One region of the Brachybacterium sp. genome, then DNA from elsewhere that is predicted to be linked to it. Evidence: predicted binding sites of a transcription regulator. Region 1 holds the regulator's gene; the other holds the start of a gene.
The links. Region 1 encodes LexA, which represses DNA repair genes until DNA is damaged. Its sites were predicted from a motif close to TCGAACANNTGTTCGA; they were not measured.
Positions count from the first base shown of each region.

Region 2: the regulator LexA is predicted to act here: its motif matches at 2,183-2,198, upstream of ACTH43_RS13950 (HNH endonuclease signature motif containing protein).

Region 1 is NZ_JBQDLF010000005.1:47,055-50,460, forward strand. Features, by position in the region: gene ACTH43_RS03450 (HelD family protein) at 1-201, shown strand, start outside; gene nrdR (transcriptional regulator NrdR) at 416-895, opposite strand; gene ACTH43_RS03460 (peptidoglycan-binding protein LysM) at 924-1,319, opposite strand; gene lexA (transcriptional repressor LexA) at 1,490-2,185, shown strand; gene ACTH43_RS03470 (ATP-dependent DNA helicase) at 2,229-3,406, opposite strand, start outside.
Region 2 is NZ_JBQDLF010000038.1:23,086-26,491, forward strand. Features, by position in the region: gene ACTH43_RS13945 (GNAT family N-acetyltransferase) at 1-448, opposite strand, end outside; gene ACTH43_RS13950 (HNH endonuclease signature motif containing protein) at 470-2,053, opposite strand; gene rsmD (16S rRNA (guanine(966)-N(2))-methyltransferase RsmD) at 2,499-3,077, opposite strand; gene ACTH43_RS13960 (ATP-dependent DNA helicase RecG) at 3,079-3,406, opposite strand, start outside.

The DNA.
Region 1 (3,406 bases):
TCCGCGGGCGTGGACGACGAGATCGCCGTCATGTCGGCGCAGGACGCCAAAGGGCTCGAGTTCGATGCTGTCGTGCTGGTGGAGCCCGCTGAGCTGATCGACGCCCACGGGGCCGGGGATCTCTACGTGGCGATGAGCCGATCCACCCAGCATCTCGGAGTGGTCCATGCGCGCGCACTTCCTGCCGGCATGGCCGGCTGAGGACCACCCCGTCCGCTCACCCGCTGACCGTCCAGCAGACGAGGATCGGCGGCCGTGGCTTCCCCTCCACGACCGCCGATCAGGTGTGCGCTGCAAGAGCGCACGAGGGATATCTTAAGCACAGGAACAGGTGCTCAAGCGCCAGATCCACAAAATCTACGAAACCCGCACGATCCGGCGGCGGATGCATCCCTGCGATCCCGCTCAGCTCGGCTCAGACGGAGGTCTCCTCGACACCCGCCCCATGCAGGCCCTCGGCACGCAGACGTGCGATGGCGGCCTCGAAATCCTCGAGCGAGTCGAACGCCTGGTACACGCTCGCGAAGCGCAGATAGGCCACGACATCCAGTTCCTGGAGGGGCTGCAGGATCGACAGGCCGACCTGATGGGCATCGATCTCCGCGAGCCCGCTCGAGCGAATGTTCTCCTCGACCCGCTGGGCGAGCATGGCCAGCTGGCCGTCGCTGACCGGACGCCCCTGGCATGCCTTCCGTACTCCGGAGATCACCTTCGCCCGGCTGAACGGTTCGCTGACCCCGGAGCGCTTGAGAACCGACAGCGACGCGGTCTCCGAGGTGGAGAAGCGCCGCGAGCAGTTGGGGCACTGGCGGCGCCGACGGATCGTCGCACCGTCATCGGACGTGCGCGAGTCGACGACACGCGAATCGGAGTGGCGACAGAACGGACAGTGCATCCACTCAGGGTACCGGCATCGGATCCGCTCAGCGGATCGCATCCCCTGAGACGGGCAGCTCGATCTGCTGGCCCGCGGTCACACGGCCGGTGGGCAGGTGGTTGAGGGTACGCACCTCAGCGACGAACTCCTGCTCGCTCATGGCCTCCGGAGCGAACTCCTCGGCATAGCCCCAGAGGGTGTCTCCCGCCTCGACCGTGATGGTGACGGGCTGCTGGGAGTCGGTCCCTGCCAGCGCCGCAGGAAGATCCACCGTCAGCAGCACGGCGGCAGCCACGAGCAGTCCCAGCAGGAAGGCGAGGCCAGCGAGGAGGAAGCGTCCCCGACGGGTGGGGACGAGTCGAACGCGTGCTCGATCTGCACCCTCGACGCGCTGCTCGCGCTGCGCCGGAAGAGAGAGGACCGTGGCGGTTCCAGTATTCATATCCGAACTCCTGTTCGATCGAATGTATGTGCGACTGTAGCCCGACGTTCCGGCGACACGCAAGGGAAACATCGAACACATGTTTGGCTTCTGCCTCACGCCGCCCTACGCTGGGTCACACCACATACGGAACCGCGAGGGTCCGACAGACGACGCCAGGAGGCCTCACGATGACGCCGAGCACCCCCAAGCCGATCCGGTCCCGCGGCGAGGCTCCCGCCGATGAGCGCACCGAGGGGCTCAGCCGGCGGCAGAGGCTGATCCTGGAGACGATCAACGCGGCGGTCGCCTCACACGGCTATCCGCCCACCATGCGCGAGATCGGCGATGCCGTGGGGCTGACCTCCTCCTCGTCGGTGGCCCATCAGCTGCAGTCGCTCGAACGCAAGGGCTTCCTGCGCCGCGATCCCAAGCGCCCGCGGGCGATGGAGGTCGTGATGCCAGAGGCGGATGACGCCCCCGCGCCCCTGCCGGTGACCGAGCTCAGCCCGAACTCCGTGACGGTGCCACTGCTGGGGAGGATCGCCGCCGGTGTACCGATCACCGCCGAGGAGCAGATCGAGGATGTCTTCACCCTTCCCCAGCGTCTGGTGGGCGACGGCGACCTCTTCCTGCTCCAGGTGGTCGGGGATTCGATGATCGACGCCGCCATCTGTGACGGCGACTGGGTGGTCGTCCGCTCGCAGAACACCGCGGAGAAGGGCGAGATCGTCGCGGCGATGATCGATGGCGAGGCCACCGTCAAGACGTTCGTGCAGCGCGACGATCACGTCTGGCTGATGCCGCACAACCCGGCCTTCGCACCGATCCTGGGCGACCATGCCGAGATTCTCGGGAAGATCGTGGCGGTGCTGCGCGCGATCTGAGCCCCCGCTCGATCCGGTGCCGGGGCTGCAGCGACGCCCTGCGTCAGCTCTCGGAGAGGCGACGCAGCGCGCTGAGCGCGACCTCCGGGTCCGTGGTCGGCCACAGCGGGGGCATCGACTCCCGCAGATAGCCGCCGTAGCGAGCGGTCGAGAGACGCGGATCCAGCACCGCGACCATCCCGCGGTCCGCCGTGGAGCGGATGAGCCGCCCGGCCCCCTGTGCCAGCAGCAGGGCCGCATGCTGGGCCGAGATCGACATGAAGCCGTTCCCGCCCCGCTGTCCGATCCGCTCCTGGCGGGCTGCGGTGAGCGGATCATCAGGCCGGGGGAAGGGGATCCGGTCGATGGTGACCAGGCGCAGCGAACGTCCGGACACATCCACGCCCTGCCACAGGGTGAGGGTTCCGAACAGGCTCGCATCCTCCTCGTCACGGAAGGTGCGCACCAGGTTCGCCATCGAGTCCTCTCCCTGCACCGCGATCGTCAGGTCGAGCCGAGCTCGCACATGCTCGGCGGCGAGCTCAGCTCCCCGCCGCGAGGAGAACAGGCACAGCGCACCGCCCTGAGAAGCCTCGACCAGCTCCGTGAGGTGGTCGAGCATTGCCGTGGAGGGCCCCTCACGCCCCGGCTGCGGAAGATGACGAGCGGTGTAGAGGATCCCCTGCCGGCGATATTCGAACGGGCTGCCCACATCGAGTGCGGCCCAGGCGTTGGCGTCCTCCCGCGGCGGCAGCTCCGCCGGGTCCATCCGCGCGGCGCGAGCCAGCCCGACCTCCCCGGCCGCGGGTTCGAAGCGGCCCCCGAGGGCCAGGGTGGCGGAGGTGAGCACGGCAGTGCGGTCCTCGAGGATCGCACCGCGCATCGCACCCGCGACGCTCAGCGGAGCCACCTGGATGCTCGAGCGCCCGGTGGCCTGGGAATGCGAGATCGAGACCACGTCATCCTCATCGGGAGCGGCGAGCCGTTCGCAGACGTCGATGATCTCCTGGAGGTTGGCGCGAACCGTCTTGCGCGCGCCGGCGGAGGATTCGTCCCCCGCATCCTTCGCGTCCGAGTGGGCGGTGCGGGCCTCGACCCGGAGCTGGGTGACGGCGTCCCCGAGCCGCGCCGGGAGATCACCGATCACGCGCCCGTCGGGAGACAGCTCGAGGGCTTCGCGCAGCTCTTCGGAGGCGTCGTCCAGCGCCGTCCCGGCCACCCCGAGGCCACGCAGGTCCCGCA
Region 2 (3,406 bases), on a different contig from region 1:
GGTTCTCCGCGAAGCACGACGCTTCGACGCGACGCACACCGAGGCCGTCGATCGCGAGGTCGAGCAGGGCCCCGGCGAACTCGGTACCGAACCCGCGGCCGTGGATCGCCGGGTCCAGGACCCAGCCGATCTCAGCCTGCTGCCCAGCGGCCTGGTCCTTCATGTCCGCCTGGGACCACGCGTCCTGCCGCTCGAGCTTGCCGGAGGCGATGATCCTGCCGTCGAGCAGGCCCACCACGCAGCTGCCGAGAGTCTTGTCCCACCACTCCTGATGGTCCTCGAGAGACGTGTTCAGCGTGGTGGTCCATTCCTGCACCTCGGGCAGGCGGAACCATGGCCACACCGTCTCGGCGTCCTCGGAGAGGCCAGGACGCAGGATGAGGCGGCGCGTGTGCAGCGGCCAGTCGAGGTCGGCAAGGCCAGTGAGGGCGGTGGGCGAGCGCGTCATCGGGACAGGATAGCGGTGCGCTCAGAAGGGTGGCGGACGGTGCTCCGGCAGCGACGCCAGCGGCGGCGGCCCGGGATCGGTGAGCTCGTCGTACTCGGGCCGGGAGTAGTACTCGGTGAGATGGAGCCCCCACCGATAGGCCTCCTCGCGGTCCGCGCTCTCGGCGGGACTCTCGTCGAGGATTCCGAGGCGGGTCACGGCTTCGAACTCGAGATCGCTGCGGTACTGCTCCCATGCACGGTGCAGCTTCTCGGAGAGTTCCCTGGTGACGAGGTCGGTGTTCTTGGCGACGTCGCTGACCGCAGCGCCGCCGATCCTCCAGCGAGTGACGCCGGTGACTTCGTTCCGATCGGGATCGAGAAGTCCGGCGGTCTTCATCCGGTGGTGGGTCCTGCACAGCCGGTGGAGGTTCTCGATCGTGGTGGGGCCGCCTCGGGAAGGTTCCTCGAGGTCGAACTCCTCGATGTGGTCCATCTCGCCGATGGTCATCACAGAGCGGGCGCAGCCGGGCACCGCGCAGACGGGGTCGATCAGGCGGAGGTTCTCGGCCATCGCCGCGGAAGGGCGGTAAGTCTGGGACGCGCTGGGCAGGTAGTCCCCCGAGATCGGGTCGGTGAGCACCCGTTCGACGGCAGGCGCCTTGGCGACCATCTGCCGTGCCATGCGTGGTGGGATCGGGATCGTGCCGTCGAGCATGGCAGGTGCATTCGAGAGGCCGAGCAGCGTGAGCACGGGCACGACGAGCGAGATCCGGAAGGCTGGCGCGGGGACCTCTACCGTCCCGGTCTCGAGCATCGAACGGACCGCCACCGCATACTGCAGCGCCGCGAGGGACAGGTGCCGGCCCTCGCGCGCGGCGTCCCCATCGAGGTCGAAGGGGATCGGCGCACCGGTCTCGAGAGCGTGTCGTTGGGCGTCCTGGACGGCGCGTGCGGAGGCATCGAGCCGTTGACCGAAGGCGGTGATCTCTGGGATCGGACCGCGGATCATGATGCAGGCAGTGCCATCACCGTCGGGTGAGGGCTGGATGAACACGCCGCGCTGCTCCTGCGGAGTCTCCTGCACCGCCGCGCGGCCGAACCATTCGATGAGCGTGCGCAGCTCGCGGTAGAAGCGCTCGACGTCGATCGCCTCGAGCTGCCAGACCGCAACCCGCTCGTCGACCTGACGCCGCTGGACGTGCGTCAGCCGCAATACGCTGCGGATCAGCCACTCGAACCAGTCCACGGGCAGCGCGCCCTCCTCCACCCGTGCGAAGCATGCGGGCAGGTCGGTGACCGCGACGTGCGCATCCCGGAGGCGGTCTTCGCCACGGGACAGCTTCATGCGCAGACCTGCAGAGGCCGCCAACGCGTGGAGGGCCTTCTCGTCTCCCTCATCGCTCTCGGACCAGAGGGAAGCGAGGTCACGTATCTCGGCGACATAGAGGGCGGCGTGCTCCTGCCGTCGGCGGCGGAAGATCCGCAGCACAGTCTCAGCCTCCGGGGAGCTGGGAAGGACATCGGCGCGCTCCACGAGGGCTTTCGAGGTGAGGAGCTTGCGCACCCGCACCGGGGCGCGGGGAGGCTCCGCAGCGCGGGAAGGCTCCGCATTGGTCTGCTTCATGGCAATCCCCTCCTCTGCACCCTTGCTCGTGCCCTGTCGTGATCTGCGGCGCCGACGACCGATCCCCACACCGGATGTTCGATCGAATGTTCGACCGAGCGTGCGACCAGGTGCCGACATCTCTCATTTTAGAACACATGCTCGACAAGCGCCAGAGAAACATCCGCTCCTCGCAAATTTGTGGATAACCCACGGCGGTGGAGGAACGGTCGCGATATCCACAAATCGTGCACCAATTGGGGATACTCGCAGGTCACCAGTGCGCGCGCTCGGCATGACAACCGCCTCCGCGCCAGCCGCGCGAATTGCGTCCACGCCATATCTGCAGGCCACAAAGCTACAGCGTGTTAATGCATATTCGCCGCCGCGCTGCAAGCACTTCTTGAAAATGTGGATAGAGCGGCATCACGACGAGCCACCGAACGTCACGCCGAGCCACCGAACGTCAGGCCGGGCCACCGAACTGCAGCGCGGTCTCCCCGTACTCCTTGCTGCCGTCGTCCGCCCAGCCCTCGGGCCAGTCGACGGGACGAGTGCGTGAGGAGCGCTCGATGACGACCAGCGCATCCTCCGCCAGGGCGGGGCGGAGGGTGAGCAGAAGCTGCTCGAGCGCCTCGGTGGTCACGTCATACGGCGGGTCGAGGAAGACCAGGGTGGCGGCGTGGCCGGAGGGCTGCGATGCCGGCTGCGCGGCGAGCTGGGCCGCCACGGCAGCGGCCCTGCCGACTCGGATGTCCGTGCGCTCGGTGAGGCCGAGGTCGGCGGCGGTGCGGCGCAGCTGCTTGGCGGTCGGGCCGTGCAGCTCGACCAGCAGGGCATGCTCTGCGCCCCGGGACAGCGCCTCGAAGGCGAGTCCGCCGGTGCCCGCGTAGAGATCGAGCACGCGGGCGCCGACCAGGGCGTCCCAGCCCTCGAGCCGGTTGAACAGGGCCTCGCGCACCTTGTCGGTGGTCGGGCGGGTTCCCTTGCCAGGAGGGCCGGGGATGGTGCGGCCGCCGAGGGTGCCGGAGACGATGCGCGGCATATCAGCTCCTCTCCACGTCGGGGTCGGCATCCCGCAGCCGGTCCGCGACGGCACCGGCGAGAGCGGGGTGGGTGGTGAGCTCGGGGTCGGCGGCGACCACGGCGAAGGCGTCCTCGCGGGCCTGCTCGATGGCGCGGGCGTCACGGATGACATCGAGGTGCTTGAGGGTGCGCTGCAGGCCGGACTGCTCCTCCCCCACCAGATCGCCGGCGCCTCGGCGACGCAGGTCGAGCTCGGCGAGCTCGAAGCCGTCGGTCGTCTCCGCGATGGCGTGCAGGTGCGTGGAGTGCTGCTGCCCGGGCTCGCCGGAGGTGTCGAAGAAGGCGATT